2 regions of the Streptomyces sp. NPDC028907 genome follow, and region 1 is predicted to be linked to the other one. Evidence: predicted binding sites of a transcription regulator. Region 1 holds the regulator's gene; the other holds the start of a gene.
What was found. The regulator HrcA, encoded in region 1, represses chaperone genes, less so after heat shock. The targets are predictions, from matches to a motif close to TTNGCACTCNGNNNNNCNGAGTGCNAA.
Positions count from the first base shown of each region.

Region 2: the regulator HrcA is predicted to act here: its motif matches at 5,156-5,182, upstream of groL (chaperonin GroEL).

Region 1 is NZ_JBVHVE010000004.1:96,894-104,166, reverse strand. It holds gene ACZ4UU_RS13210 (Uma2 family endonuclease) at 1-459, shown strand, start outside; gene ACZ4UU_RS13205 (DUF3097 domain-containing protein) at 437-1,252, opposite strand; gene ACZ4UU_RS13200 (MBL fold metallo-hydrolase) at 1,295-2,032, opposite strand; gene hrcA (heat-inducible transcriptional repressor HrcA) at 2,195-3,211, shown strand; gene dnaJ (molecular chaperone DnaJ) at 3,212-4,348, shown strand; gene ACZ4UU_RS13185 (nitronate monooxygenase) at 4,449-5,534, shown strand; gene ACZ4UU_RS13180 (16S rRNA (uracil(1498)-N(3))-methyltransferase) at 5,531-6,286, shown strand; gene ACZ4UU_RS13175 (hypothetical protein) at 6,697-7,245, shown strand.
Region 2 is NZ_JBVHVE010000002.1:556,297-563,569, forward strand. It holds gene ACZ4UU_RS06935 (hypothetical protein) at 1-413, shown strand, start outside; gene ACZ4UU_RS06940 (MFS transporter) at 423-1,877, opposite strand; gene ACZ4UU_RS06945 (NADH:flavin oxidoreductase) at 1,991-3,118, opposite strand; gene groL (chaperonin GroEL) at 3,370-4,992, opposite strand; gene ACZ4UU_RS06955 (cold-shock protein) at 5,350-5,556, opposite strand; gene ACZ4UU_RS06960 (MoaD/ThiS family protein) at 6,008-6,283, opposite strand; gene thrC (threonine synthase) at 6,406-7,273, opposite strand, start outside.

The DNA.
Region 1 (7,273 bases):
CACAACATCAACGTGCTGCAGATCAGCAGGCAGATTCCCGTCGAGCACTGGTACCCCCTCCAGACCCAGGACATCGACATTGTCGACGAGGCCAGCGAGCCTGTCCCCGACCTGGTGGTCGTGGCGCCCGAGGTCCTGCCCGCCTCGGGGCGCCTACTGCCGTCCACGGTGATCACCATGGTTGTCGAGGTCGTCTCCAAGACCAGCGTCGAACGGGATTACTGCGTCAAGCGCTCTATCTACGCAGCGGGCCAAATCCCTGCCTACCTTGTCATCGACCCGATCATGGCGCACTGCGTCCTGCTGACGAATCCGGTTGGTAAGGGCGAGGAAGCCGACTATCGAAAGCAGCACATCGTAAAGTTCGGCGAGCCGCTGCCGGTGGAGGCTCTGGGGCTAGAACTGGACACCACCGAGTTCGGAACGTTCCCCGACGTCAGGCCCCACCGCTACCCGTGACGAAGTCGATCAACTCCTCCACTCGCCCCAACAACTCCGGCTCCAGGTCCTTGTAAGACCCCACCCGCTTCAGAATCGCCTGCCACACCGCCCCGGTGTTCTCCGACGGCCACCCCAGCGCCCGGCACACCCCCGTCTTCCAGTCCTGCCCGCGCGGCACCTTCGGCCACCCGGCGATCCCCAGCGACGACGGCTTCACCGCCTCCCAGATGTCGATGTACGGGTGGCCCACGACCAGGGCGTGCTCGCTGGTCACCGACTCGGCGATCCGCCACTCCTTAGAGCCCGGCACCAAGTGGTCCACCAGGACTCCCAGCCGGGCATCCGGCCCCGGTGCGAATTCGGCCACGATCGACGGCAGGTCGTCGACGCCCTCCAGGTACTCCACGACCACGCCCTCGATGCGCAGGTCGTCGCCCCAGACCTTCTCGACCAGCTCGGCGTCGTGCCGGCCCTCGACGTAGATACGGCCGGCGCGGGCCACGCGTGCGCGTGCGCCGGGGACGGCGACCGAACCGGAGGCCGTGCGGGTGGGCCGTACCGGAGCCGCGCTCGACGGGCGTACGAGCGTCACCACCTTGCCCTCCAGCAGGAACCCGCGCGGCTCCAGCGGGAACACCCGGTGCTTGCCGAAGCGGTCCTCCAGGGTCACCGTGCCCGCCTCGCAGCGGATCACCGCGCCGCAGAAGCCCGTGCCCGGCTCCTCCACCACCAGACCCGGGTCCGCCGGGACCTCAGGGGCCGGCTTGGGCTTCTTCCAGGGCGGGGTCAGGTCGGGGGAGTACTGGCGCATTCGGATGACGATAGGAGAAGCCCGGCCCGCGCGTCCCGCCGTTCAGCCCGACACGCCGAAGCGGGCGGCCAAGGCGTCGCGCTGGCGTCGTACGAACTCCGCGTCCACCACCGCTCCGTGACCGGGCACGTACAGCGCGTCCTCGCCGCCCAGGTCGAGGAGGCGGTCCAGGGCCGCCGGCCAGTGCGACGGTACGGCGTCCGGGCCGGCCTGCGGGTCGCCGGACTCCTCCACCAGGTCGCCGCAGAAGACCACCTCCCGGTCGCCGACGGTCCCGCCCGGTACGAGCACGACCAGATCGTGGGCCGTGTGGGCCGGGCCGACGTTCGCCAGGAGGACCTGACGGCCGCCGTCCAGGTCGAGGGTCCACTCGCCGCTCACCTGGTGGTGAGGGTGGACCAGGGCGTCGATCGCCTCGTCCGCCGCGTCCTGGTCCAGGCCGTGGCGTACGGCGTCCGCGCGCAGTTCCGCCCGCTCGTGCGCGAACACCGTGTCCACGCCCACCGCCCCGTACACCTCGGCCCCCGCGAACGCCGCCGCCCCGAAGACATGATCGAAGTGCGGATGGGTCAGCGCGAGATGAGTCACACGGTGACCGGCGAGCCACTGCGCCTGCGTACGCAACCGCACGCCCTCCCCGAGGCTCGACCCGGCGTCCACGAGCAGTGCGCCACCGTCCCCGACGACCAGCCCCGCCGTGCAGTCCCAGCCCGGCAGCCGGCACCGCCCGACCCCCGCCGCCAGCCGTTCCCACCCCAGCTCTTCCCAAGTCACCGTCATACGGCGACGCTAGCCAAGACGACAGCGTCGGGCACTGTGGTCCGTGACCGGCCTTGCCCGGGGCGTACCCCACCGCCGTACACTGGCCGGGGACGGTTGGCACTCACCTGAGCAGAGTGCCAGGCGAGGCGCCAAGGGGACGACTTCTGGAGGTGTGCGCGATTGCTGAGTGAACGCAGGCTTCAGGTGTTGCGTGCCATCGTCCAGGACTACGTCGGGACCGAGGAGCCGGTCGGCTCGAAGGCCCTGACCGAGCGGCACAACCTCGGTGTCTCCCCGGCGACCGTCCGTAACGACATGGCGGCCCTGGAGGACGAGGGTTTCATCGCCCAGCCGCACACCAGTGCCGGCCGCATCCCGACCGACAAGGGCTACCGGCTGTTCGTCGACAAGCTCGCCGGCGTCAAACCGATGACCCCGCCGGAGCGGCGCGCCATCCAGAACTTCCTCGACGGCGCCGTGGACCTCGACGACGTCGTGGCCCGCACCGTGCGGCTGCTCGCGCAGCTCACCCGGCAGGTCGCCGTCGTGCAGTACCCGTCGCTGACCCGGTCCACCGTCCGCCATGTCGAGCTGCTGTCCCTCGCGCCCGCGCGCGTGATGCTCGTACTGATCACGGACACCGGACGGGTCGAGCAGCGAATGGTCGACTGTCCGGTCCCCTTCGGCGAAGGGTCGCTCGCGGATCTACGCGCGCGGCTGAACAGCCGGGTCGCCGGGCGGCGCTTCACCGATGTGCCGACCCTCGTCGAGGACCTCCCCGAGGCCTTCGACCTGGAGGACCGCGGCACCGTCTCGGCCGTGCTCTCCACCCTCCTGGAGACGCTGGTCGAGGAGAACGAGGAGCGGCTGATGATCGGCGGAACCGCCAATCTCACCCGCTTCGGACATGACTTCCCCCTCACCATCCGGCCCGTTCTGGAAGCCTTGGAGGAGCAGGTCGTGCTCCTCAAACTCCTTGGCGAGGCCGGGGATTCGGGCATGACCGTGCGCATCGGGCACGAGAACGCCTACGAGGGACTCAACTCCACGTCCGTCGTGTCGGTGGGCTACGGTTCGGGCGGCGAGGCAGTCGCCAAGCTCGGCGTGGTCGGACCGACCCGCATGGATTACCCGGGAACGATGGGAGCGGTACGCGCAGTGGCACGGTACGTCGGACAGATCCTGGCGGAGTCGTAAGTGGCCACGGACTACTACGCCGTTCTCGGCGTGCGTCGCGACGCGTCGCAGGAAGAGATCAAGAAGGCCTTCCGGCGGCTCGCGCGCGAGCTGCACCCGGACGTCAATCCGGATCCGAAGACCCAGGAGCGGTTCAAGGAGATCAACGCCGCTTACGAGGTGCTGTCGGACCCGCAGAAGAAGCAGGTCTACGACCTCGGCGGCGACCCGCTGTCCCAGGCGGGCGGCGCGGGAGCCGGCGGCTTCGGCGCGGGCGGCTTCGGGAACTTCTCGGACATCATGGACGCGTTCTTCGGTACGGCGTCGCAGCGCGGTCCGCGCTCGCGTACCCGCCGGGGCCAGGACGCCATGATCCGCCTGGAGATCGAGCTCGACGAGGCGGCCTTCGGTACGACGAAGGACATCCAGGTCGACACGGCCGTCGTCTGCAACACCTGTAACGGTGAGGGGGCCGCCCCCGGCACCTCCGCCCAGACGTGTGACATGTGCCGCGGTCGCGGTGAGGTGTCGCAGGTGACGCGGTCCTTCCTCGGCCAGGTCATGACGTCCCGGCCCTGCCCGCAGTGCCAGGGCTTCGGCACCGTCGTGCCGACACCGTGCCCCGAGTGCGCGGGCGACGGGCGGGTACGGTCCCGTCGGACCCTGACCGTCAAGATCCCGGCCGGTGTCGACAACGGCACGCGGATCCAGCTCGCCGGTGAGGGCGAGGTCGGGCCGGGCGGCGGTCCCGCCGGTGACCTGTACGTCGAGATCCACGAGCTGCCGCACGCGATGTTCCAGCGGCGCGGCGACGACCTGCACTGCACGGTGACGATCCCGATGACGGCGGCGGCCCTCGGCACGAAGGTGCCGCTGGAGACGCTGGACGGCATGGAGGAGGTCGACATCCGGCCGGGCACGCAGTCCGGCCAGTCGATCCCGCTGCACGGGCGGGGCGTGACGCATCTGCGGGGCGGCGGGCGCGGCGATCTCATCGTGCACGTCGAGGTGCAGACGCCGACCAAGCTGGATCCCGAGCAGGAGCGGTTGCTGCGCGAGCTGGCCAAGCTGCGTGGCGAGGAGCGTCCGCAGGGGCAGTTCCAGCCGGGGCAGCAGGGGCTGTTCTCCAGGCTGAAGGATGCGTTCAACGGGCGCTGAGCCGTGGGCGACGGGTGCTGATCCCCTTGGGAAATTGCTGGCCTATGCCAAGGGGAAGGGCCGATTCGGACTTGTTCGGAGGACGTGACAACATGCCGTCATGTCCTCCGCGCTGACCGATCTCTTCCCCCATCCGATCGTGCAGGCCCCCATGGCGGGCGGCGTCTCCGTGCCGCAGCTCGCCGCTGCCGTGGCCGAGGCCGGTGGGCTGGGCTTCCTCGCCGCCGGGTACAAGACGGCCGACGGGATGTACCAGGAGATCAAGCAGCTCAGGGGGCTGACCGGCAGGCCTTTCGGGGTCAATCTGTTCATGCCGCAGCCCGAGTACGCCGATGCCGCCGCCGTGGATGTCTACGCCCATCAGCTCGCCGGTGAGGCCGCCTGGTACGAGACCGAGCTGGGGGACCCGGACAGCGGGCGGGACGACGGGTACGACGCCAAGCTCGCGGTGCTGCTCGACAACCCGGTGCCGGTCGTCTCCTTCCACTTCGGCGTGCCCAGCGGCGAGGTGCTGGAGTCCCTGCGGCGCGCCGGGACCTTCACGCTCGTCACCGCCACCACCCCGGACGAGGCCGTCGCCGTGCAGCGGGCCGGTGCGGACGCCGTGATCGTGCAGGGCGTCGAGGCCGGCGGGCATCAGGGGACGCACCGCGACAACCCGGAGACCGACGGTTCCGGCATCGGGCTGCTCTCCCTCGTCGCACAGGTCCGGGAGACCGTGAGCCTGCCTCTCGTCGCCGCCGGCGGCATCATGCGGGGCAGCCAGATCGCCGCCGCCCTCGCGGCCGGGGCGAGCGCCGCCCAGCTCGGCACCGCCTTCCTCGCCACCCAGGAGTCCGGCGCGAACGCCCTGCACAAGCAGGCGCTGACCAACCCGCTGTTCGTCCGGACCGAGTTGACGCGCGCGTTCTCCGGCCGCCCGGCCCGTGGCCTGGTCAACCGGTTCATGCGCGAGCACGGCCCGTACGCCCCCGCCGCCTTTCCCGAGATCCACCACCTCACCTCACCCCTGCGCAAGAAGGCCGCCTCCTCCGGCGACCCGCAGGGCATGGCCCTGTGGGCGGGGCAGGGGCACCGCATGGCCCGTGACCTGCCCGCCGGACAGCTGGTCGACGTCCTGATCGCCGAACTGGCCGCGGCGTCGACAGCGTTGTCGGCCTTCCCGCGGGGCGGTGCCGGCCGATGACGGCACCGGTGTTCGTCGTCGAGTCGCTGGAGCGAGGCGTCGCCCCCGGTGGGGAGTACGTCCTCGACGGGCCGGAGGGGCGGCACGCCGTCTCGGTGAAGCGGCTGCGGGCCGGCGAGGACGTCGTCCTCACCGACGGGCTCGGGCGCTGGGCCGAGGGCGTCGTCAAGGCGGCCGAGGGCAAGGACCGGCTGGTGGTGGAGCTGGGGGCGGTCGCGCAGGAGCCGTCCGCGCAGCCCCGTATCACCGTCGTCCAGGCCCTGCCCAAGGGTGACCGCGGTGAGCTGGCCGTCGAGACCATGACCGAGACCGGCGTCGACGCGATCGTGCCGTGGGCGGCCGCCCGGTGCATCACGCAGTGGAAGGGCGAGCGGGGCGCGAAAGCCCTCGGCAAGTGGCGGGCCACCGCGCGTGAGGCCGGCAAGCAGTCCCGCCGGGTGCGTTTCCCCGAGGTCGCCGAGCCGGCCACGAGCAAGCAGGTCGCGGCGCTGCTCGCGGGGGCCGACTTCGCCGCCGTACTGCACGAGGACCGCGCCTACGGCAGCGAGCCGTTGGCCACGGCGTCGCTGCCCGCCGAGGGCGACATCGTCCTCGTCGTCGGACCCGAGGGCGGCGTGAGCCCCGAGGAGTTGGCCCTCTTCGAGGAGGCGGGAGCGAAGGCGTACCGTCTGGGCCGTACCGTCCTGCGGACCTCCACGGCCGGAACCGCGGCGACGGCACTGCTCCTCGGCCGCACCGGCCGCTGGTCCTGACGTCGGTAGCTTGTTCGATATTGTCACCTTGAGGTGTGGCGCTCGGCCGATCGCACGCGATTGGCGGTGCGGTGCGGTGTTGTCACGGTCATGGCGTCCGGCAGGACCTACCGCCGGGCGGGCGGGAAGTGACGCTTGTGGAGGCCCACGTAAGACCGTCGCCCTACGGGGACGACGGCGAGGGCCTGTGAAGCAGGAACCCGAGGTGGTACCGCGCACGGTACGGACCGGAATCGTCTGCCTTCGCGCGGACGAGTGCGCCAACGCTGCTACGCCGACGTGCGTGGAGCTTCGGTGCGGCCCTTGACGCAGCTGGCGACAGCCTGGGACAGGGGCCGCCTGCCGGAGGCCCCGCGAGTGGCCGTATGCGCTCTACCGCGGCGGCCGGGACAGTGGCAGGCTGCCCTCTCATGGGGGCTTTCAGCAGGGTTTGGGGTCGTGTTGGCAGGCGCCCGCGAGTGGCGGGTGCGGTGGGAGTCGCCGTGCTCGCCGTCGGAGGGATGACGGCCTGTGATCCCGGTGGGCTCAGCAGCGCGACCGTGGCGTTCACCACCGACCAGACCGTGACGGCGGAGCTGGAGCGGCAGAAGGCCGACGTGCGGTGGCTCAACTGCACCGGCTCGTACGACAACGGCGACGGCAAGTCCGGCGGGGCGACGGCCAGTGCGAACACCGTCGTCAAGGTCGACTGCGAGGGCGAGACCTCCGACGGCAAGGACATCGTCGTCACCGGCCGGATCACCCGGGCGGTCAGCGGTTCCTGTGTGCGCGGGGACCTCGTCGCCGAGATCGGCGGCAAGGAGTGGTTCCACGTCAACGGGCTGGGCGACTGCGACGCCACGCCCTCGCCGGTCAGCCCGTCCGGCGGCGGACAGCAGCCCGGGCCCACCGTCACCGTGACCGTCACCAAGACCGTCTACTGCAAGCAGCACCCGAACTGCTGGCCGGAGGGCAAGTGAGCGCTTTCGGCCGGGAGTTGGGCAAGTG
Region 2 (7,273 bases), on a different contig from region 1:
CCGCGACCCGCTGCCCGGAGCACCCGAACGGCCCGGTCGACACCGCCGCCCCCGACCTCTGCCTGCTCTGCGAGACCCGTCGCCGCGCGGCGCGCCGGGCCGAGTTCAACGGCTCCGGCCCGGCCGCGCCCTACGCCCCCGAGCACCCGGTACCTTCCCGCTACGGCGTCCGGGGCGACCGCCCGCAGCCCCAGCAGCGCTGGCTGCCGGAGCTGTGGAACGGGCAGGAGTGGCAGCTGTGCGGCACCCCGCGCCGCGACCGCCGCGAGGCCGAGCTCTACCTCGCCGCCGCGCGCCGCGGCCCGCGCCCGGCGATGGCGTACCGGCTGGTGCACGAGTTCACGGACTACGAGGTGCTGCGCGTCTGGGGCACCCCGGTGAAGGTCGACATCGAGCCCCTCGGCAACCTGTAGTTCCGCCGGTCACTGCTTGGCCGCCCCCGCCGGTTCCGCCGAGCCCTCCGACCTCACCGGCTCCCCGTCGGCGGCAGCGATCCCCTGTCGAGGGATGAACGACGCCACCACGAACGCGAGCAGCGCGGCTCCCGCACCCACCGCGAGGACCACCTTGAAGCCGTTCTCGGACGGCAGCGCGTAACCGCCGAAGCCCGTCGTCATCTGGGCGAGGATCACACCGGCGACCGCACTCGCGCTGGACGTACCGAGCGAGCGCATCAGCGTGTTGAGACTGTTCGCCGCGGCCGTCTCCGACGCCGGTACGGCGCTCATGATCAGGGCGGGCATCGAGCCGTAGCCGAAGCCGACGCCGGCGCCGATCACACAGGCCACCAGGACGAAGTGCCAGACCTCGGACATCAGGACGATGTTGAGGCCGTATCCGACGGCGACGATCAGGACACCCACCATCAGCGTGACCTTCGGCCCCTTGGCCCGGGAGATCGCGGCCGACACCGGTGCCGTCGCCATCATCACCAGCCCGGACGGTGCCATGCACAGGCCCGCGACCAGCATCGACTTGCCGAGGCCGTAGCCAGTCTGCGCGGGGAGCTGGAGGATCTGCGGGATGACCAGGCTCATGGCGAACATCGCGAAGCCCACGGCGATCGAGGCCAGGTTGGTGACCAGTACCTGACGGCGGGCCGTGGTCCGCAGGTCGACCAGCGGCTGCTCGGTCCGCAGCTCCCACCAACCCCACGCCGACAGGACGACCCCGGCCGCGGCGAACAGCCCCAGCGTCGTGCCACTGCCCCAGCCCCAGTCGGCCCCCTTGGAGATGGCCAGCAGCAGACACACCAGCCCGGCCGCCAGGCCCGCGCCGCCGACCAGGTCGAACCGGCCGCCGGTGCGCACCTTCGACTCGGGCACGAACAGCAGCACGCACACCAGCGCCGCGACGCCCATGCCGGCCGACGTCCAGAACAGCACGTGCCAGTTGAAGTAGTCCGCGATCAGCGCGGCGGCGGGCAGACCGAGCGCACCGCCGATGCCGAGGGAGGCGCTCATCAGGGCGGTGGCGGAGCCGAGGCGTTCGGCGGGGAGTTCGTCCCGCATGATGCTGATGCCGAGCGGGATGACACCGGAGGCCAGCCCCTGGAGCACCCGCCCGACGATCATCGGGACCAGCGAGTCGCTCAGTGCGCAGACCACCGAGCCGGCCACCAGCAGCACGATGCTGACCAGCAGCATCCGCCGCTTGCCGTACATGTCGCCGAGCCGCCCCATCACCGGCGTGGCGACGGCGGCCGCGAGCAGCGTCGCCGTGACCGCCCAGGCCGCGTCCGACGCGGGGGCGTCCAGCAGTCGCGGCAGCTCCGGGACGATCGGGATGACCAGGGTCTGCATCAGCGACACGACGATCCCGGCGAAGGCCAGCACCGCCACCACGGCATTCGTTCTCGGCGATGGGGGGTGGGACATTTCGGGGCCTCCGTCGACACGTGCGTGATTGACCGAGGCAACCTTAAGTCAGTTGATTGACTTACTCAAGCGGGACAGGTCACCCCTCACAGGGAGGGATGACCGGACCGACGTCAGCTCAGGGTCTTCAGCGAGGCCGCGTCGTACGCCGCCAGCTCGCCGAAGCGGCCCTCCAGCACCTTCGCCGCCCACTGCGGGTCCTGGAGCAGCGCGCGACCGACGGCGACGAAGTCGAACTCCTCGGCCTCCAGCCGGTCCAGGAGGTCGTCGATGCCCTTGACCTCGGAACCCTTGCCGACGAAGGCGCCCAGGAACTCGCCGTCGAGGCCGACCGAGCCGACGGTGATGGCGGGCTTGCCGGTGAGCTTCTTCGTCCAGCCGGCCAGGTTGAGGTCCGAGCCCTCGAACTCGGGGATCCAGTAGCGGCGGGTGGAGGCGTGGAAGGCGTCGACACCGGCCGCGGCGAGCGGAGTGAGCAGGGCGTCCAGCTCCTCGGGGCTCTCGGCGAGGCGGGCGTCGTAGGCCTCCTGCTTCCACTGCGAGTAGCGGAATATGACGGGGAAGTCCGCGGAGACCCGCTCACGTACGGCGGCCACGATCTCCGCCGCGAACTTCGTACGGGCGACGGGGTCGCCGCCGTACGCGTCCGTGCGACGGTTCGTCCCCGCCCACAGGAACTGGTCGACGAGGTAGCCGTGGGCGCCGTGGATCTCCACGCCGTCGAAGCCGATGCGCTCCGCGTCCGCGGCGGCCTGGGCGAAGGCGCCGATGACGTCGTCGAGGTCGCTCTGGGTCATCGCCTTGCCGGTGGCCTCGTCGGCGCCGATCCGCAGCCCGGAGGGGCCGACGGCGGGGGCCTCGGCGAACGGCGGCTCGCCCTGCTCACGCACCATGCCGATGTGCCACAGCTGCGGCACGATCGTGCCGCCGGCCGCGTGCACCGCGTCGGCGACCTTCGCCCAGCCCGCCAGCTGCTCCTCCCCGTGGAACCGCGGGACCCGGTCGCTCTGCCCGGCCGAGTCGTGACCGACGTACGTCCCCTCGGTGACGATCAGTCCGACGCCGGCCGCGGCGCGGCGCGCGTAGTACGACAGCACGTCCTCGCCGGGGACGCCGCCCGGCGAGAACATCCGCGTCATCGGCGCCATCACTATGCGGTTCGGCACGGTCAGGCCATTGATCACGGTCGGCCGGGACAGAATCTGAGCCGCCCGGATGGCGGCGGGCTGGGTGACGGTCACGTGGAGGGCTCCTTGGAACGGGGGCTGCTTATACCGGTCAGTATGTGCACACGCATTGTTGCACCACATTAAGCAACGGAGGATGTGATGCCGCGCATTCCCAAGGAGGGGGACAGGTTTCGTGGCGACCGCGACTACGCGGTGGTTGCTCGCGGACGCCGAAACACCGAGGGCGGCACCCCCTGTCGCAACAGGAAGTGCCGCCCTCGGCAAGGACGTTGATCAACCGGAGGTCAAAGCCCCGAGGTCGATCAGAAGTCCATGTCACCGCCCGGCATACCGCCACCGGCAGGCGCGGCGGCCTTCTCCGGCTTGTCGGCGATGACGGCCTCGGTGGTCAGGAACAGCGCGGCGATCGACGCGGCGTTCTGCAGCGCGGACCGCGTCACCTTCGCCGGGTCGATGATGCCCTCGGCGACCAGGTCGACGTACTCACCGGTCGCGGCGTTGAGGCCGTGACCCGGGGTGAGGTTGCGGACCTTCTCCACCACGACGCCGCCCTCAAGACCGGCGTTCACGGCGATCTGCTTCAGCGGGGCCTCAAGGGCGAGCTTGACGGCGGCCGCGCCGGTCGCCTCGTCACCCTCCAGCTCCAGCTTCTCGAAGACACCGGAGGCCTGCAGCAGGGCCACGCCACCACCGGCGACGATGCCCTCCTCGACGGCCGCCTTGGCGTTGCGCACGGCGTCCTCGATGCGGTGCTTGCGCTCCTTGAGCTCGACCTCGGTCGCGGCACCGGCCTTGATGACGGCGACGCCACCGGCGAGCTTCGCCAGGCGCTCCTGGAGCTTCTCGCGGTCGTAGTCCGAGTCGCTGTTCTCGATCTCGGCGCGGATCTGGTTCACACGGCCCGCGACCTGGTCCGAGGAGCCGGCACCGTCGACGATGGTGGTCTCGTCCTTGGTGATGACGACCTTGCGGGCCTTGCCCAGGAGGTCCAGGGAGGTGTTCTCGAGCTTGAGACCGACCTCCTCGGAGATGACCTCGCCACCGGTGAGGATGGCGATGTCGTTCAGCATCGCCTTGCGGCGGTCACCGAAGCCCGGGGCCTTGACGGCGACGGACTTGAAGGTGCCGCGGATCTTGTTGACGACCAGGGTCGACAGGGCCTCGCCCTCGACGTCCTCGGCGATGATCAGCAGCGGCTTGCCCGACTGCATGACCTTCTCCAGCAGCGGGAGCAGGTCCTTGACCGCGGAGATCTTGGAGTTGGCGATCAGGATGTACGGGTCGTCGAGGACGGCCTCCATACGCTCCATGTCGGTGGCGAAGTACGCCGAGATGTAGCCCTTGTCGAAGCGCATACCCTCGGTGAGTTCCAGCTCCAGACCGAAGGTCTGGGACTCCTCGACGGTGATGACGCCTTCCTTGCCGACCTTGTCCATCGCCTCGGCGATGAGCTCGCCGATCTGGGTGTCGGCGGCGGAGATGGAGGCCGTGGAGGCGATCTGCTCCTTGGTCTCGACGTCCTTCGCCTGCTCCAGCAGAGCGGCGGAGACGGCCTCGACGGCACGCTCGATGCCGCGCTTGAGGGCCATCGGGTTGGCGCCGGCGGCTACGTTGCGCAGGCCTTCCTTGACCAGGGCCTGGGCGAGAACGGTCGCGGTGGTCGTACCGTCACCGGCGACGTCGTCCGTCTTCTTGGCGACTTCCTTGACCAGCTCGGCGCCGATCTTCTCGTACGGGTCCTCGAGCTCGATCTCCTTGGCGATGGACACACCATCGTTGGTGATCGTGGGGGCGCCCCACTTCTTCTCGAGGACGACGTTGCGACCCTTGGGGCCGAGCGTCACCTTCACGGCGTCCGCGAGCTGGTTCATGCCGCGCTCGAGGCCGCGCCGCGCCTCCTCGTCGAACGCGATGATCTTGGCCATGTGAAGTGGTCCCTCCAGGACTGGGGGTGATTCCTTCGGACCGCGCCCGCGCCCGCGACGGACGGCTCGCCTGCCTCGTGGTTCCTTGCCCCACCCGGCCTGCGGGCCTCACCGACCCGGTCCTTCTTTGTCACTCTCACCTTCAGAGTGCTAACGCCAATGATTAGCACTCGACCCCAGAGAGTGCAAGGCGCGCTCGCGAAGCGAGCGCTCGATGAGGGGTGGCGGTCGGGTGGCGGGGAGCAAGCGGCTCTCGGGGATCGAGCCCTCTGATGCCGGGCACGGCGAAGGGCCCGCACCCCGGGAGGTGCGGGCCCTTCGAAGAAGAACGTCGCTGCTGTTAAGTCGACGCGTGCTTCAGCCGGCCGCCAGCCGGACCATGTCCGCCTGCGGCCCCTTCTGACCCTGCGAGATCTCGAAATCGACCCGCTGGCCCTCTTCCAGGGTGCGGTACCCGTCCATCTGGATCGCGCTGTAGTGGACGAAAACATCCGCACCACCGTCGACCGCGATGAAGCCGTACCCCTTCTCCGCGTTGAACCACTTGACGGTGCCCTGAGCCATGCCTAACTCCCCTATTACTGGCCCTTGCACAGATCCACACTTCGCGGATCCGGGTCAGACCTCACCCCCCATCGGTCGGGGGCGTGCGCCGGAACGCGTCGACCGCGGCTGAATGTATCTGCCCAACTGCCGTCTGCAACAGGTCAATCGGACGAGAAATCCGGGCACGACCGGTCGGGAATGTGGGGACAATTCCGCTGACTTCAGGTCAAGTCGGACCCGACAAACGGAACAAAAGCCGCAAAAAACCCGCACACTTTGGCTACTTCTTGTCGGGCTCGCGGTGGAAATAAAGGGGTGCCGACCCTTGGATCAGCGACGCGTTCCCCAACTGTACCTCGCTCAACCACACAGAATTGCCCCCTCCGCTTCTCTCACGGAGGGGGCAATTCGATGAACTCTCGGTGACCGGTGTTACCGAAGGTAATGATCGGTCATTCGGTCAGCCCGGTCAGCCGCCGGCGACGGCCGGAATGATGGAGACACCGGCACCGTCGGGGGTGGCCGTCTCCAGCCCCTGCTCGAAACGCACGTCGTCGTCATTGACGTACACATTGACGAACCGACGCAGCTTGCCCTGGTCGTCCAGCACCCGGGCGGCGATCCCGGTGTGGTTCTTCTCCAGGTCGCTGATGACCTCGGCGAGGGTGGCGCCTTCGGCGGCGACCTCGGCCTGCCCGCCGGTGTAGGTACGCAGGATGGTGGGGATGCGGACGGTGACGCTCACTTTGTGACCTCCGGTCAGGTAGTCGCCTTTAAGGGGCGCGGGGCTGTGTTGAATTTGCGGCTACCGCCGCGTGGGCGCGACCAGCCCCCACCGGCCCGCAGACGAAATCGTGGGGACGGGCCCTAGACGAGACCCGCCTCACGGAACGACTCAAGGTTGGGACGAATGGTCGCAGTCAGGCCAGTACCAGCCACCGCATCCAGCGTCTTGAGCCCATCGCCGGTGTTCAGGACGACGGTCGTCTTGGTGGGGTCGAGGACCCCGTCCTCGATCAGCTTCTTCGTGACGCCCACCGTCACACCACCCGCGGTCTCCGCGAAGATGCCCTCGGTCCGCGCGAGCACCTTGATCGCGTCGACGACCTGCTCATCGGTCACATCCTCCACCGCACCCCCGGTACGACGGGCGATGTCCAGCACGTACGGACCGTCCGCCGGGTTGCCGATGGCCAGCGACTTGGCGATGGTGTTGGGCTTCTGCGGCCGTACGACGTCGTGCCCCGCCTTGAAGGCCGCCGACACCGGCGAGCACCCCTCGGCCTGCGCACCGAAGATCTTGTACGGCTTGTCCTCGACGAGCCCGAGCTTGATCAGCTCCTGCAGACCCTTGTCGATCTTCGTGAGCTGCGAGCCGGAGGCGATCGGCACGACCAGCTGGTCCGGCAGCTGCCAGCCGAGCTGCTCGCAGATCTCGTACGCCAGGGTCTTGGAGCCCTCGGCGTAGTACGGCCGCAGGTTGACGTTGACGAAGCCCCAGCCCTCGCCGGCCGGGTCGCCGATCAGCTCGGAACAGAAACGGTTCACGTCGTCGTAGTTGCCCTCGATGCCGACGAGCTCGCCGCCGTAGACGGCGGCCATGACGACCTTGCCCTGCTCCAGGTCGTGCGGGATGAAGACGCAGGAGCGGAAGCCGGCGCGGGCGGCCGCGGCACCCACCGCGCCGGCCAGGTTGCCGGTGGAGGAGCAGGAGAGGGTGGTGAAGCCGAAGGCG